4 regions of the Alteromonas sp. ABV2_168 genome follow, and region 2 is predicted to be linked to each of the others. Evidence: predicted binding sites of a transcription regulator. Region 2 holds the regulator's gene; each other region holds the start of a gene.
The links. The regulator sigma-54, encoded in region 2, starts transcription at its own class of promoters, with help from an activator protein. The targets are predictions, from matches to a motif close to GTTGGCACGNNNNTNGNNT.
Positions count from the first base shown of each region.

Region 1: a site for sigma-54 is predicted at 4,571-4,589, ahead of glnK (P-II family nitrogen regulator). Genes of this name have one in related genera too.
Region 3: a site for sigma-54 is predicted at 4,172-4,190, ahead of flhA (flagellar biosynthesis protein FlhA). Genes of this name have one in related genera too.
Region 4: a site for sigma-54 is predicted at 5,242-5,260, ahead of dkgB (2,5-didehydrogluconate reductase DkgB). Genes of this name have one in related genera too.

Region 1 covers NZ_JBSWYQ010000001.1:571,320-579,085, reverse strand. Annotated here, with positions in the region: gene ACXAH4_RS02565 (glycosyltransferase family 2 protein) at 179-1,078, shown strand; gene ACXAH4_RS02560 (catalase) at 1,192-2,694, opposite strand; gene ACXAH4_RS02555 (ammonium transporter) at 2,899-4,143, opposite strand; gene glnK (P-II family nitrogen regulator) at 4,175-4,513, opposite strand; gene ACXAH4_RS02545 (hypothetical protein) at 4,760-5,584, shown strand; gene ACXAH4_RS02540 (DUF808 domain-containing protein) at 5,648-6,565, shown strand; gene ACXAH4_RS02535 (hypothetical protein) at 6,885-7,184, shown strand; gene mrcB (penicillin-binding protein 1B) at 7,415-7,766, opposite strand, start outside.
Region 2 covers NZ_JBSWYQ010000003.1:365,877-373,642, forward strand. Annotated here, with positions in the region: gene ACXAH4_RS07155 (helix-turn-helix domain-containing protein) at 1-90, opposite strand, end outside; gene ACXAH4_RS07160 (hypothetical protein) at 204-545, shown strand; gene ACXAH4_RS07165 (DUF2145 domain-containing protein) at 542-1,315, shown strand; gene yiaA (inner membrane protein YiaA) at 1,334-1,726, shown strand; gene ACXAH4_RS07175 (substrate-binding periplasmic protein) at 1,744-2,487, opposite strand; gene ACXAH4_RS07180 (HPr family phosphocarrier protein) at 2,541-2,813, opposite strand; gene rapZ (RNase adapter RapZ) at 2,813-3,658, opposite strand; gene ptsN (PTS IIA-like nitrogen regulatory protein PtsN) at 3,705-4,148, opposite strand; gene hpf (ribosome hibernation promoting factor) at 4,157-4,444, opposite strand; gene ACXAH4_RS07200 (RNA polymerase factor sigma-54) at 4,477-5,961, opposite strand; gene lptB (LPS export ABC transporter ATP-binding protein) at 6,057-6,782, opposite strand; gene lptA (lipopolysaccharide transport periplasmic protein LptA) at 6,788-7,357, opposite strand; gene lptC (LPS export ABC transporter periplasmic protein LptC) at 7,326-7,766, opposite strand, start outside.
Region 3 covers NZ_JBSWYQ010000015.1:53,992-61,757, reverse strand. Annotated here, with positions in the region: gene fliQ (flagellar biosynthesis protein FliQ) at 1-266, shown strand, start outside; gene fliR (flagellar biosynthetic protein FliR) at 279-1,061, shown strand; gene flhB (flagellar biosynthesis protein FlhB) at 1,070-2,194, shown strand; gene ACXAH4_RS19060 (sensor domain-containing diguanylate cyclase) at 2,208-4,025, opposite strand; gene flhA (flagellar biosynthesis protein FlhA) at 4,264-6,366, shown strand; gene flhF (flagellar biosynthesis protein FlhF) at 6,396-7,766, shown strand, end outside.
Region 4 covers NZ_JBSWYQ010000004.1:275,408-283,173, reverse strand. Annotated here, with positions in the region: gene ACXAH4_RS08935 (anthranilate synthase component 1) at 1-297, opposite strand, end outside; gene ACXAH4_RS08930 (PHP domain-containing protein) at 565-1,410, shown strand; gene ACXAH4_RS08925 (L-threonylcarbamoyladenylate synthase) at 1,423-2,043, shown strand; gene ACXAH4_RS08920 (segregation and condensation protein A) at 2,076-2,909, shown strand; gene scpB (SMC-Scp complex subunit ScpB) at 2,896-3,531, shown strand; gene rluB (23S rRNA pseudouridine(2605) synthase RluB) at 3,524-4,405, shown strand; gene ACXAH4_RS08905 (type 2 periplasmic-binding domain-containing protein) at 4,384-5,166, opposite strand; gene dkgB (2,5-didehydrogluconate reductase DkgB) at 5,343-6,146, shown strand; gene ACXAH4_RS08895 (DUF445 domain-containing protein) at 6,285-7,580, shown strand; gene ACXAH4_RS08890 (P1 family peptidase) at 7,671-7,766, shown strand, end outside.

The DNA of each region.
Region 1 (7,766 bases), on a different contig from region 2:
AATGACGAATTAACGCGAAGTTAGCCCGTTCACTATACTTTAGTTTAAAGGTGGAACTAAGTTTGCAGTAATTTTGCGGATTTATTCACTGTTTTTCTAACAGACTCACCACGAGCCGTATCTGTGGTTGGAAATTAACCCGTCCCGCAGGGACATGAACCGACAGAGAGACGACGCCATGAGCACTGATTTTAGTATTGTTACTATTGTTAAGCGACGTACCCAGCAGTTGTCTAACCTGATTAGCAGCATAGAACGCTCTACACTTTTACCAAAAGAAATGGTGATTGTATGGATGGCTCCGCCAAGTGACGAATCACTATTAAGTAGCGAAAACTTCCCTATCGTGCACCGTTTTGCAGCAAGTGATGAACTTCCGATCCCGAAAGCCCGTAACCGTGGTTTCGATACCTGCAAAACCGACAAATTTATTTACCTTGATGTGGACTGCATCTGCCCTGAATCTTTACTGGAAAATCTGGTCCGTTCACTCGCCATCGGTAAGGTTGTCACCGCCAATGTATGCCAGCTTGATAAAAAAGCGGAAGATATTAACGAAAGCTACGTGCAGCAGCTTGCCCTTCCTCAGGCCACTGCCGCAGAAAAAGTCCCGTTTGTGCAGTTCGATACTAATATATTCGGTATCACCCGGAAGGATTATGAGCGTGTAGGCGGGTTCGATCTCGATTATCATGGCTTTGGTATCGGCGATTTGGATTTTGCTGCACGTTGCAGCCAGGCAGGCCTTTATCTGGTTAACACCGGCCGTCATGTATTCAAGCAATTCCACGCTCACTACAACCCACCGGTAAATCACTTATGCGATATCGTATCGAACGCTGAAGTGTTCAAACAGAAATGGGGTGCGTATCCGTCCTGTGATTTGTTCGCCCGCTTCGCTGAACTCGGGCTTATTAACGCAGATTATGAGGAGTCTGGTATGCGTGTGGTACGTCTGGTTACAGATGAAGAGCTGGCGACTTACCTGGTAAAAGAACCGGATAGTGTGGCGTCAGAAGGCACATCAGCTCCGGCTGGTACGTTAACCCGTACAGGTGCATTGAAGCAAACGGCCTGATGTAAGAAATTACGCGGGGTCCGGTTCCCCGCGATTGGTTCTTCACAACGAAAACACCCGGCATCTGCCGGGTGTTATGTTTTTCAGTTTAATTGCCCGTGACCGGGCAACTGTTACTTATCTTCCAGAGGCGTGTCTTCGGTGATGGGCACCGCGTTAACGTCTGTATCCAACGCTTCCACCGCTTTTCGGACACCTGCAGCGTAGTCAGGATGTACTTTTTCAAGAACAGCGTACCAGCGCTCTTTTACGCCGTCTGAACATGGCCCCATCGCGGCAGCATAGTTCTTGTACAACCTTTCTTTCTGCTCGTCAGAGAACATGTTGTAAAGGGCTCTTGGCTGCACGTAATCAATGTCCGATTCTTCCTGATAGTAGCGGTCAGCATCGCCATCGATGCGCAGCGGTGGTTCCGGGTTCTTAATTTGAGCCACCGGACCGTTGTGCTGGTTTGGCTCGTAATAGGCGTCAGGATTACCAAAATCATTGGTAAAGAAGCGCATCGCACCGTCTTTATGATAATGGTTCAATTCCGCTTTCTTCGGCGCATTAGCCGGTAAGGCTTCATAGTGAGTTCCCAAACGATAACGGTGAGCATCTGCATAGGAGAACACCCGGGCCTGCAGCATTTTATCAGGACTGAAGCCGATACCGGGCACCACGTTTGACGGGCTGTAGGCTGCATTCTCAATCATCTGGAAGTAGTTTTCAGGCACGGTGTGCATTTCCAGTTCGCCCACTTCAATCAGAGGGAAATCACCATGAGGCCACACTTTGGTGAGGTCGAAAGGGTTATAAGCCTGCTTCCCTGCCTCTTCTTCAGGCATCACCTGAATGTACAGAGTCCATTTAGGATATTTGCCGTCTTCGATGGCATTGATTAAGTCTTCCTGATAAGACTCACGGGTTTTACCTATGATCTCTTCAGCCTCATCATTGGTGTAATGTTCATGCCCCTGCTGTGTTTTAAAGTGGAATTTCACCCAGAAACGCTCGCCTTTGGCATTCCACATACTGAAAGTGTGTGAGCCGTAGCCGTTCATGTACATAGGGTTCTTAGGAATACCACGATCAGACATCAGAATGGTGACCTGATGCACAGACTCAGGTTGTCCGGCCCAGAAATCAAACATCGCTTCCGGGCTGCGAAGATTCGTTTTCGGATGGCGCTTTTGAGTACGGATAAAATCCGGAAACTTAAACGCGTCGCGGATAAAGAAGATTGGGGTATTGTTACCCACCATATCCCAGTTACCTTCTTCGGTATAAAACTTAAGACTGAAACCGCGTACATCACGCTCGGTGTCAGCAGCGCCTGATTCGCCGGCAACGGTAGACCAGCGACTCAGCACTTCGGTCTTTTTGCCAATCTCAGAGAACAGGTCGGCACAGGTGTACCGGGTAATGTCGTGGGTCACTGTAAATGTACCCTGCAAACCCCAGCCTTTGGCATGCACCGTACGCTCAGGAATACGCTCCCTGTTCTGGTGTGCCAGCTTTTCAACAAGCTGATAATCTGTCAGCAGAACCGGACCTCTTGCGCCCGCTGTTTTGCTGGTTTCGTTAGATTCGACGGGCGCGCCCGCGCTGGTGGTGAGAGTTGGTTTTTTACTCATGACGGTCTCCTGGGAAAAGCACGATAGTTGGTGTAACTATGCGTACAACAGAGAGCCGGAAAACGACCAATCTATTTTTTAAAAGATGTTAATTATTTATTTCTATTAAACAGAAAAAACCCCGCAGATGCGGGGTTCAAATTTTGGTGAGTTGAGCATTATGCTTTTGTTATAGGTTGCCCAATCAAGTCTCCGTGTTGAAGATTAACGACCTGAAGTAAAGTCAGGATATGCTTCCAGACCACATTCAGCAACGTCAACACCTTCAAATTCTTCTTCTTCAGAAACCCGGATGCCCATTACAGCTTTCAGGATTACCCAAACAATCAGACTGGTTACGAATACCCATACAAAGATTGTAGCAGCACCTAACAGTTGACCACCGAAAGTAGAACCTTCGTTAGTTACCGGCACCAGTAACAGACCTAACAGACCAACTACACCGTGAACAGAGATAGCACCTACAGGATCATCGATTTTCAGTTTGTCCAGGAACACGATGCTCAGAACAACCAGCAGACCACCTAACGCACCGAACAGTGTTGCCATCAGAGGCGTTGGCGTTGAAGGTTCAGCAGTAATGGCTACCAGACCAGCCAGTGCACCGTTAAGTACCATAGTCAGGTCAGCTTTACCGAACATTACGCGGGCCAGCAGCAGAGCAGCAATTGCACCACCGGCAGCGGCGGCATTGGTGTTCATGAATACAACCGCAACAGAGTTAGCACTTTCTACAGTAGCTGTTGCCAGAACAGAACCACCGTTGAAGCCGAACCAACCCATCCACAGAATGAATGTACCTAAAGTCGCCAGAGGCAGGTTAGCACCCGGGATAGCATTTACTTTGCCATCTGCAGTGTATTTACCTTTACGTGCGCCAAGTACCAGTACACCGGCTAAGGCTGCAGCAGCACCTGCCATGTGAACAATACCGGAACCTGCAAAGTCAGAGAAACCGTTGTCGCCCAGCACGTACATACCGAATACAGACTCACCGCCCCATGTCCATGCACCTTCCATTGGATAGATGAAACCAGTCATCACAACTGCGAATGCCAGGAAGGCCCACAGTTTCATACGCTCAGCAACCGCACCGGATACGATAGACATTGCAGTGGCAACGAATACTACCTGGAAGAAGAAGTCAGCTGAAGGCGCGTAGGTAGCCGGTTCTTCTGCAACACCTGTTGCACCGTCACCAACAATACCTGAAAGGAATAATGTGAAGTCACCACCGCCGTACATGATGCTGTAACCGCAGATCATATACATGGTACAGGCAATGGCATAAAGCGCCACGTTCTTGGTCAGAATTTCAGTGGTGTTTTTAGCACGAACCAGACCCGCCTCAAGCATGGCAAAGCCGGCAGCCATCCACATGACTAACGCACCGCAAATAAGGAAATAGAAGGTATCTAATGCATACCCGAGTTCAAATGTGATTTCCATTGTTTTCTCCGCAATTTCTTATTGTGTTGTTTTACAGCGCGTCTGCGTCAGCTTCGCCGGTACGAATACGAACAGCATGTTCAAGGTCGTAGACGAATACTTTACCGTCACCGATCTTGCCCGTTTTTGCTGCGCCAACGATGGCTTCTACCAGACGATCAACCTGGTCTGCCTGAACAGCAACTTCCAGTTTTACTTTTGGTAAGAAATCCACCTGATATTCGGCGCCGCGATATAATTCAGTATGTCCTTTTTGACGTCCAAACCCTTTCACTTCGGTAACGGTAAGACCGTCGATACCGATCTCTGAAATGGCTTCACGAACATCATCCAGCTTGAATGGCTTGATGATAGCTGTGACTAGTTTCATGTGTTGCTCCCAAATAATGGTTGTTTGTTTTCGCTTTTAGCGGGGGTTGCTGAAGTAAACCAAGTCCTATGCCACAAATTTTAATCTATAAAAAACAGATATTTATGCATTAAAACGAATGAAGAGCTTAAAAATTACGCACCATGATCGTGCGAAGGCAAAATAGCGCACCATAATTGGGCAGCCAAAATCGTGCTTGTGTAAAGACCGGGAACTTCATCTTATTTCAGCGGTCTTCTGTCGCGTATGGAAACCACGGACACCGCTTTCTTTGCCCCTCAAAGGCCAACTTTTGATCCACCCCGCTCAGGAAAGAAAAGCGGGGTCTTTGTCGTGTCTGTTATTATTCACCTTATATTGCTTGCCGCACTGGCGCTGATGGAAAGTAAGCGCGATATTCCGGAGCCCGTGGTCAGTAAACCCATCACGGCGACGTTAATCCGTCTGCCACAACCTCAGGCTGCCCGGGAACCGGACACACTACCGGACACACTACCGGAAACCATTCCGGAAGCACCGGCTACCGCCAAGCCTGAACCTGAACTGGCCGCACCGGAGTCCAAACCAGCTCCGGAACAGGCAGCCCCGCCTGACGTCAAAACAGCGCCGGCAGTAAAAGCGCCGTTGCCGCAACAACCTGTGCAGCCTGAGACGTCAGAGCCGGTTCAACCGCCTGTGTCTTCTGTTATTGCGCAGCCGGCTGCGCCAACAGATTCAGGCACGGTTTCAACCAGACCGTCATTAACATCGCGCCGTGCTCTGGATGCTTTTTTCAGCCGGCAACAGGCTGCCAGTACACAGCAGGATGCTGAGCAGGTAGCCAAAGAACTCAGGCGGGCAAAAACGTCACCGGATATCAGCGATCCCCGCAAAGGCGCAGAAAAAGAAGATCCTCTTGCCCCGCCCCCTGCCGTTGAAGTGGATTGCAGTAGTAAAACCACCCAAACCCTGGCATTTATTTCACGTTTTACCGGTGGACGGGCGACCTGTTCAGACAGGGGCAAAGGGTTTGAGAAATTCATTGATGCGCGGATAAATAAAGGGGTCAAAGAAGAAGAGAATCAAAATTAGTCTGTATTGCGTATAAGGGCTTCTACAGATAACCTATGCCCCGATTCTTATTGAGGAAAACCTATGGCAGCCGCTAACTTACTCGCCCTGATTGATGATATCGCTACTTTGCTGGATGACATTTCCGCCATGTCTAAAGTGGCTGCGCAGAAAACTGCCGGGGTTCTGGGTGATGATCTTGCATTAAATGCCAACCAGGTTCAGGGAGTGCGTGCCGAAAGAGAACTGCCTGTGGTCTGGGCTGTGGCAAAAGGCTCGCTGCTCAACAAAGTGTTCCTGGTACCTGCAGCGCTGCTTATTTCTGCTTTTATTCCGGTTCTGATCACCGTCATGCTGGTCATTGGTGGTCTGTACCTGTGTTTCGAAGGGGCTGAAAAAGTATTGCACCGGCTTTTCCATAAAGAAGATGAAGCAGAGCGTGAAGCCAGAATTGAAAAACTCTCACAGGAAAATATTGATCTTGTGGCGCTTGAGAAAGACAAGATTAAAGGCGCCATCCGGACTGATTTTATTTTGTCCGCAGAGATTATCGTCATTGCACTGGGTAGCGTACAGCAGGCTGATTTTGTTACTCAGGTAGGTGTGTTGTGCGCGTTAAGTGTGGGGATCACCGCCGGTGTGTATGGTCTGGTTGCCGGCATTGTGAAAATGGACGATGTCGGTCTGTATCTCCTCAGAAAGTCACTCACCGGCGGCTACAACGGTTTTCAGCGTGTCACTGGCCGCGCCCTGCTCGTTGCTGCGCCTCTGTTAATGAAAACCCTCGCTTTTGTCGGCACCATTGCTATGTTCCTCGTTGGCGGTGGCATCCTTACTCACAATATTCCGTTTATGCACCACCTCGCTGAATCCATTAATCACAGTGTGGAGCAACTCAGCTTTGTCATTTCCCTTATCACCGATGGTGTGGCTGGTTTGATTGCCGGCTCGGTAATTGTGGGTATTGTTTCACTGTTTTCTAAAAAGAAAGACGCGCATTAAGCTGTTCTGATGTTGTCGGGGCGGCAAGCTTTGCGCTGGCCATAACCAAAATCATCGCGGGCTGACTCACCTGTCAGCCCCTTACATCATACCTGGTCAAATTCGCCAAATAGAGTTTTCAAAATTACTAATTCTTAGTGTTTATACTATTTATACTTATCTAAGCTTTTCCACACCGACAAAACAAAACATTTAAAATCAACACCTTAAAATTTTTATTCGTGTTGGCACAACTATCGCTAAAGTTAATGCGACTTAACAATTAACTGCCGGGAAGTCAGTAAGAGTGCAGTTTATTAACCTTAACTTTGGAGAAATTATGTTTACTTTACGTCGTCAATTCACTGCACTTGCACTTGTTGCTACTTCTGTTCTGTCTGTACCGGCAATGGCTGAAACATCATTGCAAAGCCAGCTTCAGGGCTATTTATCTGAGATGGTTGAGCAACAAATCGATAATGTGCGCACAGAAATCCTGTCTGAAGTGACTCAGCTAGTGGCCAACACCACGTATCAGGCCGAACCTGAAGTAGCTGAAGAAACACTGGTTGCTGACATCAAGATCCGTGATCTTAAACAGGAAGATGCTATTTCTTTTGAAGACATCAAAGGAGAGTAATGATGATGACATCAGGTGCGTTGTTGTTGCTTGCGCTGGGACCGGTTGTCGCGTATCTCGCCAGCGCAGTGTTATTCAGCGGTGTGCAACACATTGCAGACCGCTTTCACTAATCCCAACGAGCTCCCGTAGGGCCTTCCCTGAGTCAGATCTGGTAGCGGGACAGATTTTTACTGAGCCGTATGTCGCTGCCAGTTCTGACTACAGGGCTTTTTCGATAAGAAAAAGCCTTAGTTTCCAAACAAACGTTCCCACCAGCTTTTCTTTTCTTTGCCCGGAGGCGCGACAGGCTTACCGTAGCAATCCTGCGCCGGCGGCGGCAGTACATCAAGAATAGCCGGCACACTCATGGAGTCAGGACAGCCGGCAATGGTCAGTGCCCCCGTCTGACTGTCGAAATGAGCAATACCTAACCCTTCCGGAAAACGTCGTGACAGTGACTTGGGCGACTGACTTTTCTGATAGTTTACAAACACAGGTAAGGCCCCGCCGGCACCGGTTAACAGCACTGGCTGGTTATCATCATTCCCTACCCATACAGTTGCCACATTATTCCGGTCAAAGCCGGTAAACCAGCTGTCG
Region 2 (7,766 bases):
GTCAAGGCGCTCCGCCAGAGATTTATAAGTAAAACCCCGCTGCTTCAAACAGCGCTTCAGGGTACCGATGAGTTGCTTAATCTGCTGCATAGTATTAATAAGTGATACTTTTGGTGTTGAAATAGTCTACATCAATTATTTGAGTTTATTAATGTTCTTCTCCGGACTACTGTGAATACACAGTCACTACTGAGGAACTGGAAATGAAACATGGATTGATATCAGGTTTAGCAATACTGACACTGAGTTGCGGCGTAATGGCCGACGATTCAATACAACACAGCGGTCAGGCAAGTAAACACAGTGTGCTTGCAGCAACGGAAAGTGTGCAAACAACAGCATCAGTGGCCAGCGCGGTATCGGTTGCACCGGTCGTGTTAAGTGTGGGAGTGGCAGTGATTGCGGCAGATTCAGCGCACTCCGTTCACCATAGCATTGAGAAAAGCAATAAACCTTTACCGGTGACAAAACGGGTGATTACTGCAGACCCGGCACCTAATGTGGTGATAAACCAGACTATCGTGACACAGGGGAAAGCTCAATGAGGTCCGCGATAGCAATGCTTGCATGTCTGGCGTTGCCTGTATTTGCCGGCAGTCAGGAAGAAGCACCCCGCCGGTATGCGCCGGAGGCGATTATAAAGTTTGCAAAGCAAACTGAGCATTACCTGGCTGAGCAGGGAGCCTATGCGGCCATTATTGCGCGGGTTGGACGGGCACCTGAAGACTTGCCTGAAGGTATTTCATTTACCCATACGGCAATTGCACTGTATTCCGATATTACGCTGGATGACGGCACGGTAGAGCAGGGGTATGCAATACACAATTTATATCAGCTGGCAGATAAGCCGGGTACAAGCGTACTGAAAACGGATTATCCGGTGGATTTCTTTTGGGGAGCAACGGAGTTAAAAACCGGCATAATTATTCCCGATTGGGAAGTGCAGCAGAAAATCGTTGCCTTGTATGCGCAGGACAAAGCGAAATTGCTGCACGAACCGGCCTATTCCGTTATTGCGAGTCCGTTTACGGAAGGAAAGCAAAATTGCACTGAGTACACCCTTGATGTGCTGAATGCTGCTATTTACGACACCACTGACAGTCATCGCCTTAAAAACAATACGCAGGCATGGTTTAAAGCACAGCCGGTGAAGGTTAACAAAATGAAGTTGCGGCTAGGCAGTTGGGTGAGCAGCGGCGTGTCGTTAAGCGACCATCCGGGCGCGATACAAACCGCTACGTTCACCACTATTGCTAATTATCTGGAAAACAATCAACTGGTGGCACATCAAACCGTGCTGTATGCCAGTCACTGATACAAAACGGAGATCATCATGAACGCAAATAAACCTACGAAAGCCTTTTTTATTGCTTCTGTTATTGCACTGCTGACAGGATTTGCCGCTTACATAACCGGACTCCTGAATGCCGATATGCCACTCAATGAAAAAGGCTACTACTTTGCTGTATTTCTGTTTGGACTGTTTGCTGCTGTGTCTGTTCAAAAAACAGTGCGGGACAAAATGGAAGGCATACAGACAACGAAAATATATCTGATGTTGTGCTGGTTTGGCCTTGGTGCTGCTATTGCACTGTTAGTGATTGGTCTGGTAAACGCCAACCTGTTGCTGAGTGAAAAAGGATTCTATGGAATGGCATTCGTCCTGAGTTTGTTTGCCGCGATAACGGTGCAAAAAAATGTCAGGGATAATACGGCAGCAGAATAAGGTGTGAGGTTGAAGGCTCAGCTCGCAGGATCCGGGTCTTTAACATAGCCAGACAGGACGTGATTGAATTTATCGATGAAGCCCGGGTCCACAGATTGTTTACTGAACATGAAGTGGACGTCCTGCACGTTCACGGGATTATCACTGATTTCCAGTTCGAGATGCAGCAGTTCAGCATTAAAGCTAATCACTCTGATATCGTCCAGCACCAAATCGACACGGCCTCTGTTCAGAAACTGTAACCGCCGGTTAATGGAATCCAGATGAATAAGCTGCGCGCTGTACTGCTCAGTGACTGTTTCATTAAACCAGTCGCCATACCATCCGCCGGTATTTAACGCCAGGGTTTTGCCTTCCCTTAGTAAGGTTTCAAGAGATTTGCCGGCATATTCGTCATGATGGGAAGGATGAAAGGCAAAGCTGATGGTTTCTTTGCGGTAAGGAACAGAAAAATAGTTTTTCAGTGCTCTCGCCGGTGTGAAAGCTGCACCTGTAACTACATCAATTTGCCCCAGTTCTATTTGCTGAGTGACCCGTCTTTCAGGCAGGATCTGGCTTTCCAGTGCATAATCCAGCTTGCCTAAAACCGACTTCAACAATTGGTAGTCTTCACCGGCCGGCTCATTATTGTCTGTTATGTACAGATAAGGAGGCCAGGCCGTACCACCGGTTATCAGACTTTTTCTGTGCTCAGCACACCATACTGAGCTTTGAGAAGCCATCACTGTCAAAAAGATGATTAAACTGATGAAACGTTTCAACGGGATTGCCTTTAAGCCTTCGCCGGCACTGCACACTCAGTGGTGTGCCGGCGCTATTCATCTTCGTTAAATCTGCCTGCAATTAATGCCTCGACGGCATCCATTGCAGCTTCAGCATCCGGACCTTCAGAGATCACAGTAACCTGTTCCCCCTGATGACTTTCCATCATCATCAGTCCCAGCACACTATTGGCATTAGCCTGCTTATCGCCTTTTTGTAAAATAACTTCGGCATCAAACTGATTCGCCAGTTGCACCAACTGCGTTGCAGCTCTGGCATGCAGGCCCAGTTTATTAACAATAGTCAGAGATTTCTCTATGCGCATTATTTACTTTGCTCCCTGTGGCGGATCTGGACATCAGGATGAGATTCCCGGAAGTTTTTCGCCAGTGATTCCGCTACATAAACTGAACGGTGCTGTCCGCCTGTACATCCGATAGCGACTGTCACATAACTGCGGTTGTTCCGTTCAAGGTGTGGCAACCAGGTCGTGATGAGGTTCTGAATCTGCCAGATAAATTTGGTCACTATAGGCTGGGAACTGAGGAAAACCTGAACCGGTGTATCCAGGCCTGTCAGGTGTTTTAAATCCGGCTCCCAGTGAGGGTTTGGCAGAAAACGGGCGTCAAACACATAGTCTGCATCTTTGGGAATACCGTGTTTAAAGCCGAATGATTCAAATACCAGAACAAGTCGTGAGCTTTTCTTACCGAGGATACGCTCGCGGATTAATTCTGCCAGCTGGTGGATGCTCAGAGAGTCGGTATCAATATTCAAATCCGCTCTTTCCGCTACAGGCGCCAGCAGTTCACGTTCTGTCTGGATGGCATCTGACAATGACTTATTCAGTTTGGCCAGCGGATGTAACCGCCGGGTTTCGCTGAACCGGCGCACCAGCATATCGTCACTTGCGTCAATATATACGATGGTGACAGTCCATGACTCCGGCAGGTAGTCGAGAATTTCAACCAGCTCAGAAGGCTCTTTAGGCAAGTTTCTGACATCAATACTCACAGCTACCTGCTCGTATTCATCGGCGACAGTGTGTGTCAGGGCTGGTAACAGATTAACCGGAATATTATCGACGCAGTAGTACCCCAGATCCTCAAGGGCACGAAGTGCTACTGATTTTCCTGAACCGGAACGTCCGCTGATGATGATTAACTTCACGCCGTTTCTCCTGAAGTCACGTGTTGTCGGTGCGTATTACACTAAGTTACTGTAATGCGCGAATAATATCATCACTTGTCTGAGCTTTGCGGATAGTTTTTATGGTTTCTTTATCGCTGAGTTTTCCGGCAACCATGGCCAGAGTTTGTAAATGTCCTTCGGTTTGTTCCTGAGGGACAAGCAGAGTAAAGAAAATATCCACAGGTTTGTTGTCGATAGCATCAAAATCGATGGCGGGTGTGCTGGTAACTACGATGGCGATGACATTTTCCAGTCCGGCCAGGCGACCGTGGGGGAGGGCAATGCCGTTACCTATACCTGTGCTGCCCATTCGCTCACGGGCCAGCAGGCTACTTAACACGGTGGCTTCATCAACATCGGGGTTATTTTTAGCTGCAATCCCGCTGATGATTTCGAGAATGCGTTTTTTGCTATTGCACTGGACCGCACACTCGGTGCGGTCCAGGCTGACTATGGCTTGTATATCCATGAATTCAATTAGTGCTTTTTAAGCTTTTCCTTGTGTTTCAGGACCTGCCTGTCGAGCTTATCGACCATGCTGTCAATGGCAGCATACATGTCCTGATTTTCGGAAGAGGCGAAGACTTCCGCGCCGCTAAGATGAACCGTTGCTTCTGCTTTTTGGCTAAGCTTTTCAACATTTAAAATAACGTGCACATTTGATATGTGGTCAAAATGACGTTCCAGTTTGCTGAACTTAGTATCGACATAATTACGCAAAGAATCAGTGATCTCAATGTGATGACCAGAAAGGTTGATTTGCATATTTCGTCTTCCTTATTTTGAGCAGCCTTAAGTTAGATAAGGCTTTTGCGTTGGTTAGACGGCGGGATCGACAAGGATTCCCGGTACTTTGCTATTGTTCGCCGGGCAACCATAATGCCTTGATCGGCCAACAACGAAGCAATCTTGCTGTCACTCAGTGGCTTGCTTGGCTTTTCAGCGGCAACCAGCTTTTTAATCAGGGCGCGAATCGCTGTAGATGAACACTCACCACCTGATTCAGTGGCAACGTGGCTGGAGAAGAAATACTTCAACTCGAAAATACCACGGGGCGTGTGCATGTACTTCTGCGTTGTTACCCTGGAAATAGTAGATTCGTGCATATCTACCATTTCTGCGACATCATTCAGCACCATTGGTTTCATCATTTCAGGGCCATGCTCAAAAAAGCCCATCTGTTGCTGAACAATACAATTTGCTACTTTCAGCAGCGTATCGTTCCGGCTCTCAAGGCTCTTAATAAACCATTTTGCTTCCTGCATGTGAGAGCGGATAAATTGTGAATCACTGCTGTTTCTTGCTTTACGGCTCATTGCAGCATACTGCTGATTAACACTGAGCTTAGGCAGGCTGTCGGGGTTTAATTCTACAACCCAACGGCCATTTTTCTTCGCAACCGATACATCCGGAATGACATATTCGGGTTCTTTCGTAATTAATGCACTGCCCGGACGGGGATTAAGCGTTTGCAGCAAACGCATCGCTTCCCGTAACTGATCTTCTTTCAGGCGGGTTTTACGCATTAACGTACGGTAATCTTTACTGCCTAACAGATCGGAATGCTCTCTGAGCAGTAGTTTGGCTTCTTCCAGCCACGGTGTTTCCGGTGCAAATTGCGCCAGCTGAACTAACAAGCACTCCTGCGGTGTGCGGGAGCCGGAACCGAGAGGATCAAATAGCTGAATACGTTTAAGTACGCACTCAACCTCATCTTCTTCTACGGGCTCTTCCATATCTTCACTGTTTACGCTTTGCAGAATGTCGTCAACGGTAACCGTTAGATAGCCGGACTCATCAATGGAATCGATGATCGCCAGCGCGATGGCGCGGTCTGTGTCAGAAAAAGGTGTCAGACGCATTTGCCACAGCAGATGGTCCTGAATATTTTCGGTGGTTTCACCCTGAAAGATTTGTTCATCATCACCCCCGGAAGGGCCGGGCGCGGGGGCAGAAGACGCAGAAATGTACTCATCCCAGGTACTGTCGATGGGCAGCTCATCCGGTAAATCATTCTTTTCCAGTGCTTCACCGGTATCCATGCTGTCAGAAGATGAGGCTGTTGCAGACTCTTGCATGCTGTCATCATTGTCGATGTTATTTTTCTCAATTACATCGTTGTCGGAGCTGTCGTCGACTTCCAGCAAAGGATTAGAATCGAGAGCTTCCTGAATTTCTTGTTGTAAGTCCAGCGTAGACAACTGCAATAGCTTGATCGCCTGCTGAAGCTGAGGCGTCATTGTTAGTTGTTGGCTAAATTTTAACTGTAAAGATGGTTTCATCTACGTCTTATATAAACTCTAAAAAGGACATCCGGTTGTAGCGGTGTGAGTGCCGGTGGCGAAATCTCCGCTAAATGCTCATCCCGATATCTTAACTATAGCCTGAATTGCTCACCAAGGTATACATCACGAACTTTTTGATTACTTAATACCTGTTCTGCGGTGCCCTGAGCAATCAGTTCTCCATGACTGACGATATAGGCCTCTTCACACACATCAAGGGTTTCCCTGACATTGTGGTCGGTGATGAGGATACCGATACCTCTGTCCCGTAAGTGCTGAATGATCTTCTTTATATCATTAACCGAAATCGGGTCAACTCCGGCGAAGGGTTCATCGAGCAAAATAAATTGCGGATTGGCTGCCAGTGCGCGGGCAATTTCAACCCGGCGGCGTTCGCCACCCGACAAACTCATACCTGTACTATTACGTATATGATTAATATTAAATTCATCAAGTAGTGCATCCGCTTCCTGTTCACGTTGATGACTTTTTAAGTCTTTACGCGTCTGTAATATCGCCATGATGTTTTCATGTACGGTCAGCTTGCGGAAAATGGATGCCTCCTGGGGTAAATAGCCAATTCCCCGGCGGGCACGTTCGTGCATTGGCTGGTGCGTCAGCTCCTGCTCATCAATGAGGATTTTGCCTTTGTCCAGCGGCACAAGACCGACAATCATGTAAAACGTTGTGGTTTTACCTGCACCGTTAGGACCCAGCAGACCTACTATCTGTCCGGTAGAAACCGATAAACTAACGTCACGGACGACCTGGCGTGATTTATACGACTTTGCCAGGTGAGTCGCACTCAGGGTTGCCATGTAACTCAGTTACCCTCGTTTTCGTTGCTGTCTGAAGTCTTGTTCTCTTCCTTCAGCTCTTTAACTGTGTCAGGACGGAAAACCGTGGTTACCCGGCCGTTGCTGTTACTTTCACCGCCGGTTGCCAGAAGTTGCTCTTTTGACATGTCATAGGTGATGCTATCTCCCTGGACCATGCTGGTATCTTGCTGGATTTTCGCATCACCTTGCAAGGAAATAAGTTGTTTGGCTACTTCGTAGCGAATTTCATTTGCGCTGGCTTTTACTTTTGCGCCGTCATCCAGCGTTTGAGAATAAGTGGCTGGTTTTCCGCGGGCAATAAAAACCTCTTTCCCTTCGCCTTCACTGGCGATGGCTTCAACTTCATCTGCGGCAATGATGAGTGAACCCTGGGTAATCTTCACATCGTCTTTAAAAACCGATTTCTTCTTTTTACCGTCAATAAACTGTGACTTAGCATCCACGGTAATAGGCTTTTCAAAATCACCGGAGCCGGCCATTGCCTCACCGGCAGCAGCAAGCAGCGCTATTGCTGCGAAAAGGCTAACTGCCCGGGGAATAAATTGTCTGCACATGATCAATTAACTCATATTGTTGGGTACGCAGGTTTGCATTGAAACCGTTACTTTTAATGATGGTCTGTACACCGCGTATATCTACCGGCTGGTCTGAAGTCATGGTTTTGTCATCCAGATTCACCTTAATAAAATTGGTTGTGATGGTCTGGATAAACTCTTCAGGGTTCAGGCTTTTTATCAGCACATTGTCTTCCAGCTGGATCAGGTCATCGTTGTAGAGTGTGCCTTCATCAGCGGTGACTTGCCATGGGGCCTCGTCATCATTCACATAGACAGTGTATTTGGGTTGGTCGAATAACACAAAGCCTAGTTGGTCGTAATGCTCCATAGAGGCGGCAAAGACTTCGTGGTTGAGTTTGCCTTCTTCGTTATACAGCGTAGTTGTCAAATTCTTTGCTTTATAGGC
Region 3 (7,766 bases), on a different contig from region 2:
CACCTGAAGTCTTTGTTCAGATTCTCCGTGAATCCATGTTTATGGTTATCCTGCTGGTGTCTGCGGTGATTGTGCCCAGCATGATTGTGGGTCTGATTGTGGCAGTATTTCAGGCGGCCACATCAATTAACGAACAGACAATGAGTTTCCTGCCCAGACTTATCGTGACCTTGCTGGCTCTGGCGTGGGGAGGTAACTGGCTGGTGGAGCAACTGATGGACTTTACCTTTCATATGGTCAATCAAATCCCTCAGGTCGTCGGGTAAAGGTTACGTTCCGTGAACGTGGATTTATCTACCATTAATCAGTTTCTGGCTGATATGTTGCTGCCGTTTATGCGCATCAGCGGCATGTTTGCAGCCATGATTGGATTAAGTGCCAAATCTATCCCCCAGTCGGTGAGAGCCCTGCTGGCTATCTTTCTGACCCTGGTGATTATGCCGGTCGTTAAACCGGTACCCGTGGACGATTTGGTCGGCGTAGGATCTTTTCTGATGGTTATTCAGCAGTTGCTGATTGGAATCGCCATCGGGTTTATTTCTATGATGGTCCTGAACACCTTTGTTCTGGCAGGTCAGATCATCGCCATGCAAACCGGTCTGGGGTTCGCCTCCATTGTCGACCCGGTAAACGGAATTAACGTGCCGGCAGTCGGTCAGTTTTACCTGATCCTGGCGACGTTACTGTTCTGGACCGTTGACGGCCATCTTGCCATGATCCAGATGATTGTTATCAGCTTTGATGCATTTCCCATCGGCGAAGCCTGGTGGACAGCAGATCAGTTCCGCGATATCGCAGAATGGGGCGGCTGGATGTTTGTGTCTGCGATTACGTTATCGCTGGCGCCCATCGTTTCACTACTGATCGTGAATCTTGCGTTCGGGGTGATGACTAAAGCATCGCCACAGTTAAATATTTTCAGCATTGGTTTTTCCATTGCGCAAATCATGGGGTTAATCATTATCTGGATTACCCTCGATAACTTTACGTCCCACTTTGCCACCCAGTGGCAACGTGCTCAGCAATTCATGTGCGAGTTGCTGATGATCTGTCCCGTGTGAGGTAGACGATGGCTGACGAACAGGAAAAAACAGAAGACCCCACGGGGAAAAAACTCGACGACGCACGAAAAAAAGGCCAGCTGGCACGGTCCAGAGAGTTATCTACGACACTGGTTCTGGTGGTCAGTGGCGTCATGTTTCTTGTCATGGGAGGCACCATCGCACAGGCTATTTTCGGCATGATGAAAAACATGTTCCAGCTTTCCCGCGACCAAACCTATGACGCAACTCACATGTTTGGAGCCTGGGTTTACGGTTTTTCTGCGGTGGCAGCGCCTGTTTTACTGTACATGGTCGTGGCGATGGCCGCCGGTATTTACGGCTCTATTGCGCTGGGCGGATACAATTTCACCTGGGAATCGGCGTCGCCGAAAATGAATAAGCTGAATCCGCTAAACGGCTTTAAGCGCATGTTCGGTATTAATGGCCTGGTGGAACTGCTTAAGTCCATTGCTAAGTTCTTTGTAATCGGTGCCATGGCGCTGGTGTCATTAACGTACTTTCAGGATGAAGCACTGCATCTTGACCTTGAGCTGTACCCGAATAATTTGTTCCACGCACTGAATATGCTCGAATGGGCGTTTTTCCTGCTGACACTGGGCATGATCCCCATCGCTATTTTTGATGTGCCGTACCAGCTGTACAAGCACAACAAAGAAATGAAAATGTCAAAGCAGGAGGTGAAAGACGAACGTAAAAATGCCGAGGGTGATCCTCAGGTGAAAGGACGTATACGTCGCCTGCAATATCAGGCAGCAGCCCGCCGGATGATGCAGGAAGTACCGAAAGCGGATGTGGTTGTGACTAACCCGACGCACTATTCCGTGGCGCTTAAATACGATGATAATGGCGGCAGAGCGCCTGTGGTGGTAGCAAAAGGGATTGATGAACTTGCCATGCACATCCGTAAAATTGCCGGTGCCCATGAAGTGCCTGTTGTGCCGTCACCCATGCTGGCAAGGGCTATTTATTATTCCACTGAAGTTGAGCACGAAATTCCCCACAAATTGTTCATGGCGGTGGCACAGGTACTGGCGTATGTGTATCAGTTGCGGGCATTTAAGGCGGGTAAAGGCAAACGGCCTAAACCACTTAAGAAAGACTTGCCGATCCCACCTGAACTCAGACGGTAAACCCGTCAGTACTTTAATCTACAGTAATGATGGCGTCGCGGCCTTTTTCTTTGGCCTGATATAATGCTTTGTCGATGGCTTCCAGTTCTGCGGCCATCGTATCCGGTCCGGTAACGTATCCTATCCCGCCGGATACCGTGAGCGGGCCCAATGCATAGGGAAGCGCATTACCTGCCGCTTTCAGGGCTGCTCTGAATTTGTCTGTAGCAGCTTTTGCCTCTGTAATATCCGCATCAGGAAATATGAGTAAAAATTCTTCACCGCCTATTCTGCCTGTAATATCGGTTTTTCTGAAATTGTCTCTGACCAGAGCACCAAAGGTACGTAATACTTCATCACCGGCAGCATGACCAAAATTATCATTTACCTGTTTGAATAAATCGATATCGAGAAGGGCGACAGCAAGCTTTTTGCCGCAGGCCCCGGCGATGTCAGCCTGTTCTTCCAGTAATTTAAAGGTATGCTGGCGGTTTAGCAGAGATGTCAGGCTGTCAGTCATCGCAATCTGTTCCAGTTTATGCTGATACCTGGCGCGCTTTTTCTGCAAAATAACCAGTGCCACGCACAGACTGAAAAGCAAAACGAGCGCCGATATCATAAAGAAGCCCCGCTGACGCTCTGTTTTAATCCGCAATTCCTGAGCTTTTGTCATCGCTTTGAGGGCGGCATTTTCCTGACTTTTCTTATCAACGTCGAAAAGAGTCTGCAGTTTGAAAAGCTTCTCAGCACTGATTTCATTCAGGCGTTTTACTTGTTTATTGCGTGCGTCTTCAAGAGTTTGATAAGCCTCGCTGTAGTTGCCTAACGCCGCCTGAATTCTTGATTCCAGTAACCGTGACTCAATCATTTCTTTGGGCGTAGCGGATGCGGAGATCGTTTCTGCGCGGGCCAGAGTATCCAGTGCGGTGCCGAAGTTGCCGGTATGATAATGGGCATTTGATAAGCCCCGTAAAATGTCCCCGTAATACTGTTCCGACGGCAGTACTTCCTGAATCGCTGTTAAGTGCTGGTAAATAGCCAGTGCCTCTGCAAAGGCTTTCTTTTTCATCAGCCTGTCAGCGTCAAGAAGTTGTAATTCAACCTGTGCGTTTTTGTCTGCCAGTTCACGGGCAATGGTCATCGCTTCGTCAAAGTAACGCTGCCCTGCAATTTCGTCGCCCGTTGAGAAGTAAGAAAGAGCAAGCTTGTGTAACAGGTTTTGCTGATTAACCCGGTTGTGCCTGGCGATGGCAAATTCCAGTGCCTCCTGCAAATAGGGAAGGGCATTGTCGTACTGTTCAGCCTGCTGAAATACCGATGCAATAAGACCGGCTATGTGAGCAGGCGGGATTTGAGTAGCGTTCTCCGATGCAATTCTGTGGGCAATGATCAGCTTTGTCAGCGCGGCCTCACGATTTTGTAATGATTGCTGAATTAATCCTTCTGTCATCAATGCACCTATGTACAGCTGGGTGACAGTCTGCTGCTGTGCCCACTCTCTGACGACAGCAACATAATGCAGCGCCAGTACCTGGCGCTCTGTTTTTTCGTAAAGTTGCGATTTTTGCAGCAGTAAACGGTGATAGAGCAACGGTTCGCCTATTTGATCTACGTTTTCAAGCCCCTGTTCCAGAAGAGACTCTGAGCGGCTGAAATCACCCAGTTTCATGTAAAAGTACGACAGCAGATATTGAATAGTGGCAGGCGTATATTCGGGTAGGACATCATCAAGCATCTCTTCCAGACCGAGCACGGTTTCCTGCGGGTGCTGATGAAAAGACTTAATGACGCGGATAACCGCATCGTCGGGCGCAGATACCTGTGCCGGTGCCGCAAAGGTGCAATCAGACATAAATATCAGGCCTGTCGCGGCGACAACAGGAAAAAAATAATTCTTAAATGCAATACATCGCTGTTTTAACGGGTATTCCGGCACATGTTGCCCTGAGCATGTCTCATCCGGTTTAACTATAGTTCAAAAAACACCGGTGGGCGCACGTTGGCAAACATTTTCAAACTGGCACATTAGTTGAACTGAGACTGACAGACACGAAGTAAGCGTCAATTTTCTGTTAGCGAGAGCAAATTTTATGCAGCTATCCGGCTATCTGCAGCGGTTCGACAAAAATCAGATTCAAAATATCACCAGTGGTCTGGGGGCGCCTGTCGTTTTGCTGGCGATCATGGGCATGGTTATTTTGCCAATGCCGCCCTTTCTGCTCGATGTTCTTTTCAGTTTTAACATCGCCCTCAGTCTGGTCATTATTCTTGTGGCTGTATTCACCCAAAAGCCGGTGGATTTCGGTATATTCCCCCTGGTTTTGCTGATTGCTACGGTGTTGCGGCTGGCATTGAATGTTGCCTCGACGCGGGTCGTTTTGCTGTATGGTCATGAAGGCGGCGATGCTGCGGGGAAGGTAATCGAAGCCTTCGGAGCCGTGGTTATTGGTGGTAACTATGCGGTGGGTGTGGTGGTATTCGCCATCCTGCTCATTATCAACTTCAAAGTAGTGACAGCCGGTGCCGGCCGTATATCTGAAGTTAGCGCCAGATTTACACTTGATGCCATGCCCGGTAAGCAAATGGCCATTGATGCCGATTTGAATGCCGGCTATATCGATCAGGATGAAGCCCGCAAGCGCCGTGAAGAAATCACTGCAGAAGCAGACTTCTATGGTTCGATGGACGGTGCGTCAAAATTCGTTAAAGGTGACGCGGTAGCCGGTTTGTTCATCATGATGATTAACATCGTCGGTGGTTTATTTATCGGCATGATTCAGCATGACTTGTCCTTCGGAAATGCACTGGAAGTTTACACTATTCTGACCATCGGTGACGGTCTGGTTGCCCAGATCCCATCCCTGTTGTTGTCGGTGGCAACGGCAATTATCGTCACCCGCGAAAACGAAACTCAGGAAATGGGTAAGGAAATCCGGACACAGCTGGGTAATCAGCAGGCTCTGTATATTGCCGCAGCGGTGCTGTTTGTCATGGGTATTGTGCCCGGCATGCCCCACGTGGCCTTTCTGGGATTCTCTGCTATTGCTGCCGGTTATGCATACTGGCAGGGTGTGCAGGCGAAGAAAGCGGCAGAAAAACCGGCTGTGCCGGCCAAAATGGAAGGCGGTGCTGACCAGCCTGCTCCGGAAATTAAAGAGCTGGGTTGGGATGACGTACAGCAAGTTGACACTATCGGCCTTGAAGTAGGTTACCGGCTCATTCCGCTGGTGGATAAATCACAGGGCGGCGAATTGCTTACACGTATAAAAGGTGTGCGGAAGAAACTGTCTCAGGAACTGGGCTTTCTGGTTCCGCCGGTGCACATCCGCGATAATCTGGATCTCGACCCGAATGCTTACACGATCTCCATGCTGGGTGTGACCATCGGCGATGCGCAAATCAGTCATGATGAAGAGCTGGCGATTAACCCCGGGCAAGTGTTCGGTAAGCTGGAAGGACGGGCGACTAAAGACCCCGCTTTCGGACTGGATGCCGTGTGGATACGGCCGAATCAGCGGGAGCATGCGCAAACCCTTGGTTATACAGTAGTGGATGCGGCCACCGTGGTAGCGACACATCTTAGTCAGTTACTCAGCAACAATGCCTACCAGTTACTCGGTCATGAAGAAGTTCAACAACTTCTCGATATGCTGGCGAAATCCAGTCCTAAGCTGGTGGAAGGGCTGGTACCCGATATTCTGCAGCTGAGCACCGTAGTAAAAGTACTGCAAACCTTGTTGTTCGAAGGCGTTCCCATCCGCGATATGCGTACTATCGTTCAAACCTTATCGGAATACGGCCCCCGCAGTCAGGATCCGGATGTGCTGGTATCGGCAGTGCGTATTGCGCTGAAGCGTTTGATTGTGCAGGAAATCAGTCAGGGAGCGAAAGAAGTGCCTGTCATAACTCTGGCACCAGAGTTGGAACAGATGTTGCACCAGTCACTTCAGGCAGGAGGAGAAGACGGCGCCGGCATCGAACCGGGACTGGCAGACCGGCTCCAGCAATCCCTGCAACAGGCCGCACAACAACAAGAACTGAATGGCGAGCCTGCGGTACTGTTGACGTCAGGCATGTTAAGACCTGTGCTGTCACGCTTCCTGAAGTATTCGGTAGCTGGCCTGCATGTGTTGTCTTATCAGGAAATCCCTGATGACAAACAAATCAAAATTGTCAGCTCTGTGGGTCAATAATCTGACGCCGGGTGAGTGAAGAGGTTGAGATGAAAATCAGACGGTTTTTTGGCAAAGATATGCGGGAAGCATTAAGCCAGGTAAAAGCAGAATTGGGCAGTGATGCCGTAATCATGTCGAATCGCAAAGTGGCAGACGGTATAGAGCTGGTCGCCGCTTACGATAAAGAGCCGGAAGCGAAAATAAAACTCAACACCCGCCATGAAGCCGGTAAACCGGCTGCACAGAAGGCGACGCCAAGCCTCAGCGAAATTATCGGTGACGACGGTCCGGATACCTTACGGGCGTTACTTGAAAAGCAGGTTGCAGAAAAAGCTGCGGCTGCCGGAAGTGACCGTCAGAACCCCGCAGTTTCTCCTGCACCACAAACATCGTCTGCCTTCGCCGGAGATACCCGTAGAGTCAATCCGCAACCCGCTGTATCTCACGACGAAGAGGCGTTTTCATTTGCGGATGTATTTTCTGCAAAAGAACACAAGCCTGCACCGGTATCTCAAATGAATCCCGACTTTAAAGCGGCGGAAAGTCAGCAGTCTTCCGGTGCCCCGGCCAGTGAGCTGGATGCGATAAAAGAGGAACTGGCTTCTCTTCGCAGCGTTTTACAATATCAGGTCGCAGACTTGATGGATGCTAAAAAGCAGCGTCAGCGTCCCGTGCACAGCTATCTGTCCCAGTGTTTAACCGGTATGGGGCTGAGTGCTTCACTGGCTGAGCAACTGGTGCATTACACCCCTTCTCAATACACCGAGCGGGAAGCGTGGATTTATCTTCTCAACCTTTTGGCTAATCGCCTTAATGTTTCCGGTAATGATATCCTGACCCAAACCGGTGTGGTTGCTCTTGTTGGTCCAACGGGAACAGGCAAAACCACGACTGTTGCTAAATTAGCAGCACGCTATGCGCAAAAATACGGTGCTGATCAGGTGGCTATGATCACTATCGATACCTACCGTATTGCCGCTTATGAACAGCTGGCAACGTATGGCAAAATTATTGGCTGTACCACAAGGAAGGCTCAAAGCAGTGAAGAATTAGCCGAACTTCTCTTCCAGTTACGCCATAAGCGTCTAATATTAATAGACACGGCTGGTTTCAGTCAGCGCGACAGTCGTTTAATTAAGCAACTTGGTCAATTTAATCACGGACAAATGCAACCTGTCCGTAAATACCTGGTTGCGCAGGCAAATACCCAATATCCTGCATTGCAACGCATCATTGAAGCGTATAATTCCGTTAAGCTTGACGGATGTATCTTCACGAAAGTTGATGAATGCTACAGTTTGGGTGAGGTTTTAAGTGTTGCTGTTGAACAGCAATTGCCAGTTAGTTATGTGACCGACGGGCAGCAGGTACCTGAAGATATTAAAGTTGCTGATGCAAAATCTCTCGTATCTGCCGCT
Region 4 (7,766 bases), on a different contig from region 2:
AACACTGGTATTGTCCGGGCGCTGTGCTTCAATCAGCGGTAATACAGATTCGCCGTTGGGGGTCAGTGCAGTGCAGATAACCTGATTACCTTTGCACACAAGGCGCATCGCGGCATCTACCATCAGCAGGCTTTGCAAGTCGTCCTTGCTGTCAATTTCTGCTGATTCTAACAACAGTGCATTTGATTTTCCGGCACAAAGGTGGGCAAAGGCGGCTAACGGATCGTTCAGGTAGGTACCTGACTGTTCGATTGTTTCCACTTTGCCGGGCTGGGTGCCCAGTTCAGCTAAACTCATTGTCGCATTTTCTCCAACTGCGATTAAAAAAAAAGGCCCGTTAAACGGGCCTTTATTGTGTTCTTTTACGCACTCACGCGTACACCGCCCGTTACTTCAGGGAGTGCCACCACCAAACTGCTTTTACTAAAGTGCTGATTGATAATTGATTACGCATGATTTCTCTGTCATAAACTTCGATAGGCATCGAAGGCGTTAGTACGTATAATATGCCCTATAGAAGAAAACAAAAACGAAGTTGTGTCAACCGTAAATTTGCATAAGACATTGAAAATCGATCTACATAGTCATACAAAATTTTCCGACGGCCATTTAACGCCGGAAGAGCTGGTGCTCCGCGCGCACACCATGCAGGTGGATGTGCTGGCCATTACCGACCATGATACCCTCGCCGGTTTACCGCTTGCCCACCAAACTCAGGCAAAGCAAAAGCGTGTGATGACGATCATTAACGGCGTTGAAATCTCCACCGCCTGGCATGGGTTCGATATTCATATCGTCGGCTTAAATGTGGATGTGGAAGATGCATCACTCAACAGCTTTCTGGCTGAGCAAAGTACAATACGCAAGGAACGTGCGGTTAAAATTGGTGAAAAGCTGCAAAAATGCGGTTTTGACGGTGTGCTTGAAAAGGCGCTGAATCTTGCCGGTGTGGGGCAGGTGACCCGTGCACACTTCGCACGCGTATTAGTTAATGAATATGGTGTTGCGACCATGGATGCGGCCTTTAAAAAGTATCTTGGAAAAGGGAAACGGGCCGCCGTTAAGGCTGTGTGGCCCGGCATGGAGCAAGCCATATCTCATATTCGTGCTGCCGGTGGTCAGGCTGTACTTGCTCATCCCGCCCACTATGACATAACGGCAAAATGGTTGCGCCGTCTGGTCAATGATTTTGCACATCACGGTGGACAGGCCATCGAAACGGCTTTTCCCGGTATTAATCCTGACAAGCAAAAGCTTATCAACGAGCTTGCCAGCGAGCACAATCTTTTGGCTTCGGCGGGTTCTGATTTTCACTTCCCGTCCAGGTGGACAGAATTGGGGCGTAATTTAGGTATCGCTTCTCACCTCAAGCCAGTCTGGCATGACTGGGCACTGCCCGCCCATCAGTAACAGGACATTGTAATGAGTCAATTTTTCTATATTCATCCTGAAAATCCACAGCAGCGATTGTTAAATCAGGCTGTGGAGTTAATCCGGCAGGGCGAGGTAGTGGTGTATCCCACTGATTCCGGCTACGCCATTGGCTGCCAGATGGAAGACAAAAAAGCGCTGGAACGCCTTTGCCAGATAAGGCAAATCGAGCACGACCACAACTTCACTTTGATGTGCCGTGATATGTCCGAATTATCGTTTTATGCCAAAGTGGATAACACCGCTTTCCGGCAAATAAAAAACAACACACCGGGCCCGTATACCTTCATTTTCAAAGCCACCCGTGAGGTTCCCCGCCGGTTACAAAACCCCAAGCGGAAGACCATCGGGATCCGTGTGCCGGATAACGTGATTGCACTTAAGTTGCTGGAAACCCTTAATGAACCGCTGATGTCCACATCACTGATCCTGCCGGGTAAAGAAATGGCAGAGTCAGATCCTGATGAAATCCGTGACAGGCTGGAAAAACAGGTAGGATTGATTATTCATGGCGGGTATCTTGGTGAATATCCCACCACCATTGTCGATTTCTCTGAAGGCAATGCGGAAGTGATCAGGGAAGGCAGTGGCGACCCGTCACCGTTCCTGTAAAACAATCATAGCACGGACGAACAGCACGTAAGATGACAGACGAACAAACGCCGGCGGCAGTAAGCGACCCCGTTCAGCAACCTTTGCCACTGGCGTTTATCAATGGTGAAGCGGTCATTGAAAAGCCGTCAGATCTGTACATTCCCCCCGATGCACTGGAAGTCATTCTGGAAACCTTTGAAGGCCCGCTGGACCTTCTTTTGTATCTTATCCGCAAACAGAAATTCGAAATCGTAACCTTACCCGTGGCAGACATTACTGCACAGTACATGGAATATGTGGAGGTTATGAAAACATTGAAGCTGGAATTAGCTGCCGAATATTTGCTGATGGCAGCGATTCTGGCTGAGATTAAATCCCGGTTACTGCTACCAAGGCGAAGCGATGAACCTGAAGATGAAGAAGACCCGCGAGCGGAGCTGATCCGCCGGTTAAGAGAATACGAAGCCGTTAAAGAAGCTGCGCAATTACTGGATGAACAGCCCCGTATGGAGCGGGATGTGTTTGCAGTGAAGGCTGATGTGGCTCTGAGTGTGCAACCGGTGCGGATAGAGCCGGATGTGTCACTGCAGGAGCTTGTGCTGGCATTCAGCCATGCCATGAAGCGGGCTGCTGCATTTGAACATCATACAATTGAGCGGGAGGCGCTGAGTACCCGTGAGCGCATGAGTCAGATTCTGGCTATGGTAAACAGTGAGACCTACACACCGCTGGATGCGCTATTCACGCCGGAAGAAGGCAGAGCAGGTGTGGTGGTGTCTTTTCTGGCGATTCTGGAATTAGTAAAAGAACAGCTTTTATTGTGCGTTCAGACAGGACCATTTGCCAGAATTCATGTAAAATTGGGCCGTCATGAAGAAGATTAATAAAGTCCAGCTTAAGCAACTGGTCGAGGCCGCACTGTTTGTTGCCGATGCGCCAATGACTAAACTGGCACTGCGAGAGTCTGTGCTGGCTGAATTTACAGTCAGTGAACGGGCGCTGAACGAGGTGCTCAAAGAGCTGGTGCTGGACTATCAGCCCAGAGGGATTCAACTGGTTGAAGTGGCCAGCGGATATCGTTTTCAGTCACTGGACAGCTTAAGCCCCTGGCTGAGCCGCATGTGGCAGGAGAACGCGCCCCGTTATTCACGTGCAATGCTGGAAACACTGGCGTTAATTGCTTACCGTCAACCCATAACCCGCGGCGAAATTGAAGCGGTACGCGGGGTGGCAGTCAGCAGTAATATTATCCGTACCCTGACAGAAAGAGACTGGATCAAAGTGGTAGGGCACAAAGAAGTGCCGGGCAGACCGTCGTTATATGCCACTACCAGACAGTTTCTGGATTATTTTTCGTTAAAGTCGTTGGCCGATTTACCCGGATCTGAGGTTTTTGAAGGGCTTGAAGACAACGAACAGCCGCCTGCGACGGCTACACTAGAGGCACCGTCTGACGACGACCGTGCGATTGAAACCGCTGAACAAAAGCGAGAAGAAAATGAGTGAAAAGTTGCAAAAAGTCCTGGCAAACCAGGGACTGGGCTCCCGCCGTGAAATGGAACGGTGGATAGAAGCCGGAAGGGTATCGGTAGATGGCAAAATTGCGACACTGGGCGACCGTGTTGAACCCGGCCAGCAAATCCGTGTAGACGGTCATCTGTTATCCCGTCAGGCAGAAAAACCGGTATGCCGTGTATTGATGTATAACAAGCCGGAAGGTGAATTATGCAGCCGTCACGATCCTGAAGGCCGCCCCACAGTATTTGACCGTCTGCCTGCTATCCGCGTGGGACGCTGGATTGCCGTAGGCCGGCTGGATATCAATACCAGTGGCCTGTTATTGTTCACCAATGACGGTGAACTGGCAAACCGCTTAATGCACCCTAAATGTGAAGTAGAACGTGAGTATGCTGTACGCGTATTCGGTGAAGTGTCCGGTAAAACCCTGAACACGCTGACCAAAGGGGTTGAACTGGAAGATGGTCTGGCGGGGTTTACTGAAATCAAAGCCCGTTCTAAGCCTGCCGGTGAAGAAGAGAGTATGAACCGCTGGTACAACGTGACGTTGTCTGAAGGCCGTAACCGCGAGGTACGTCGCTTGTGGGAGTCTCAGGAAATGCAGGTCAGCCGTCTCGTTCGCGTGCGTTACGGACCGGTGGAGCTGCAAAAGCGTTTACCGCAGGGGGCCTGGGTAGAGTTGCCGCTGGAGCAGTTAAATGCCCTTCGTAAACTGGTGCAACTGGACGATGAAACACAAACGCTGGTGGATGTAAGACAGGGTAAACTTGATCATGCCCGCCTTACCCGTATGCGCCGCTCGGTGAAAAAACACCGTACACGGCAGTCTCATCAACGTAATCAGTCAGCCAGCTCTGACTGACTGGAAGGGCGTTTCTTTAAACAGGTACGCCCGTTATCAATACCGTGCCGGCGGGCAACCTGAGCAATCAGCCCGCGGTGCGTTTTGAGAAATTCATCTAATTTTTCCAGCATCGCCGGATACTGCTCACTGGAAATCCGCAGGCTCTCTTTCTTATCCTGAATATGTTCTGATGCCACAATGCGTTTACCTGACAGCTTCAGTGCTGCAGTTGCATCATTCAGCTGTTCGCTGTCTGTGATAATGGCATCAACCTCACCGTCAACCAGCGCCTTTACCAGGTGTGTCGGCTCAGAGAATGACACTATTTTTGTGTAGCCTTTACGTTCCTGTTCTAACCAGTCACTGGAAACCGGCTGATCTTCAATAATACCCAGTGCAGTCACGTCGGGGATTCGCATCCATTGATTCTCAGGCAACACACGGGTGATTTCACAAATACCGACCACAGGCTGGCTGTAAAACAGCGTGCCGTCTGTGGCAGACCAGCGGGGGTGATCCGGAAAGCGGAAATCAATCATGTTTTCTTTAAACCACTGATCGTAAGCGTCGCCCTGAAGGGGCACATATTCCAGTTCAAAGCCCTCTTCAAGAGCAAATGCTGTCATCACCGCATCGAGCACCGGGTGATATTTGCCACCGTTTACCGGGTGGACCTGTCTGCCTGAACTGTCTTCGACACCTACAAAGAAAGTATCTTTCGCCGCAAAAGCATGACCTGAAAGCAATACGGCAGCGAGAAGAGTGATAGCGCGTCGCATCGTATTCGTCCTGTTCACTTAAACTTTAGTCGTAGTAGAAGCCTATCAATGCAATTGCATTTGCTCGATAAGGCCGTTGGCATGCAAGTATTAAAACTAATACCTGAAGAAAGTGAAGTAATCTGTATTCAATGTCTTAGCGTAGACAAGGTGAATTCATAAAACAGGAGAAGATAATGCAATCGATGCCTCAATTAGGTGTAGGTACGTTTCGTTTAGAAGGAGAGGTAGCAAGAAAAACGGTTTCAGATGCGCTTTCCACCGGCTTCCGCCATATCGATACCGCCCAGTTTTATGGCAACGAAGAAGAAATCGGCAATGCAATTCAAACTGCCGGTCTTCCCCGTGAAGAACTGTTCGTGACCACCAAGGTATGGCACGACCATCTTGATAAGGGTCACTTCATTCCGTCTGTGCATGAAAGTCTGAACAAACTGAAAATGGCCTATGTTGACCTGCTGCTCATCCACTGGCCGTCACCCAATGATCATATTCCCATGGAGTCATATTTAGCGTCACTGAAGCAGGCTAAGGAAGAAGGTTTAACGCGCCATATCGGTGTGTCGAATTTCACTATGGCACAAATCGACAAAGCGGTTGAGATCCTGGGAGAGGGCGAGATACTCACTAACCAGATAGAGCTTCACCCGTTTATGCAAAACCGTCAGGTGGTTGAACATTGTAAGCAGGCTGGTATTTCTACTACCGCATATATGCCCTTTGCGGTGGGCGAAGTCATGAAAAATGATGAACTCAAAGCCATTGCTGACGCGCACGGAGCCAATCCTGCACAGGTTGTACTGGCGTGGATGGAAGTAAAAGGTATCCATGCCATCCCTTCATCAACGAATAAGGACCATTTGCAGGCGAACTTCGATTATACCACTGTGACGCTGTCAGAAGATGATGTGGCGCGCATTGACGAGCTGGATAACGGCGAACGTATCGTGGATCCGGATTTCGCGCCGAAGTGGGATTAATATCCTTTTACATTTAAGCACCCGTAATTGTCATAAAGGGTTTGCCGGCTGCACTTTCATCACCATATAGTGGATAGGATGTATACGCCTGATGAGGTGCAGTCAGGTAAGTAAGGCAATATTAATACAAGGACAAACGTGCTACCGGATAATAAACAGCAGCAGCTCCGGCGTGCAAAACGCATCGCGCTTTTCTGGCTGGTAGGAGCTGCGTTTGTCTTTATTCTTGCGACGCTGGCAGAGTACCGGCAGTGGATAACGCCATGGCCCGCCTGGGCCGGACTCATTAAGATGGCATCAGAAGCTGCGCTGGTTGGCGGGCTGGCTGACTGGTTTGCCGTCAGCGCATTGTTCAGGCCTATTCCGGCCAGATTTCCAATCCCTCACACGAATATCGTAGCGAATAACAAAGCGGCGGTTGCCGGCAATTTGTCCCGCTTTGTGAAAGAAAAATTCTTCAATGAAGTCGCTATCGAAAAACTGGTCAATGATGCCCGCCCTGCTCAGGGAATGGCAAGGTGGTTGCGCGAGCCTCAAAACGCAGACCGTCTGAGTCGCTTCGCTGCGCGCTCGCTGGTGGGGATCATTAACACGCTGGATGATAAACCCGTTCAGGACATGATGGTAAGCGGAGTAAAGCGGGCTCTGCTGAAAATGGATCTTTCACCTCTCGCGGCCGGCACGTTACGGGTTCTGACCCGTGATAAGCGACATCAGGAGGTGCTGGACCAATTGCTTTATAAAATCGCAGAGCTTGCTCACCGGCCTGACAGTCAGATGTTTATTGCTGAAAAGCTGCATAGCTGGCTGAAAGCAGAGTACCGGCGACTGGAGAAGATATTGCCGACAACCTGGTTGAGCGAGCAGGGCGCTGACATCGCTTCCAAAGCCATTGTGAGCATTCTGGCGGATATTGCCAACGACAGCGAACACCCGGTACGCAAGAGTTTCGACCGCCAGTTGGAGGACTTCACGGCGAGGATGGAAACCGACCCTGCAATGACAGAGAAGCTGGAAAATATCCGTAACCAATTGCTGAACAACGATACCCTTCAGCAGTACCTGTTTCAGGTGTGGGGCGACGTGAAACGCTGGTTAATCGATGATGTTGCAGCCACAGACGGCAAATTCACAGGCCGTTTATCCCATGCACTGCAGGAAACAGGTAAATCGGTGGCAAACGATGAGCAACTGGCAAACGCTGTTGATGTACACATCGCAGAAGCAGCCAGAGCGATGGCGCCGGAGCTCGCAGATTTTCTTACTGACCATATCCGTAAAACCATTCTGGCATGGGATGACAACCAGATGGCGGAACAAATTGAACTGAACATCGGTAAAGATCTGCAAAAAGTGCGTATTAACGGTACGTTGGTGGGCGGGCTGATTGGTGCCTGTCTGTTTTTAATTGAACATGCTATCAGTCTTTTATAACCGGTACGTAGCCGTCTTCCTTTTGAGTTTTTTGTACTATCGTGTGACACTTTTCCTTCCCCATTTTTATTTATAAAAAACGAAAACAACATGAGAAAACGAATTCTTCCGGCGTTACTGCTGGTGTTGCCGCTTATGCATGTCAGCGCAGACGCAGAGCAGGTCAGAGCCCGTGATCTTGGCATC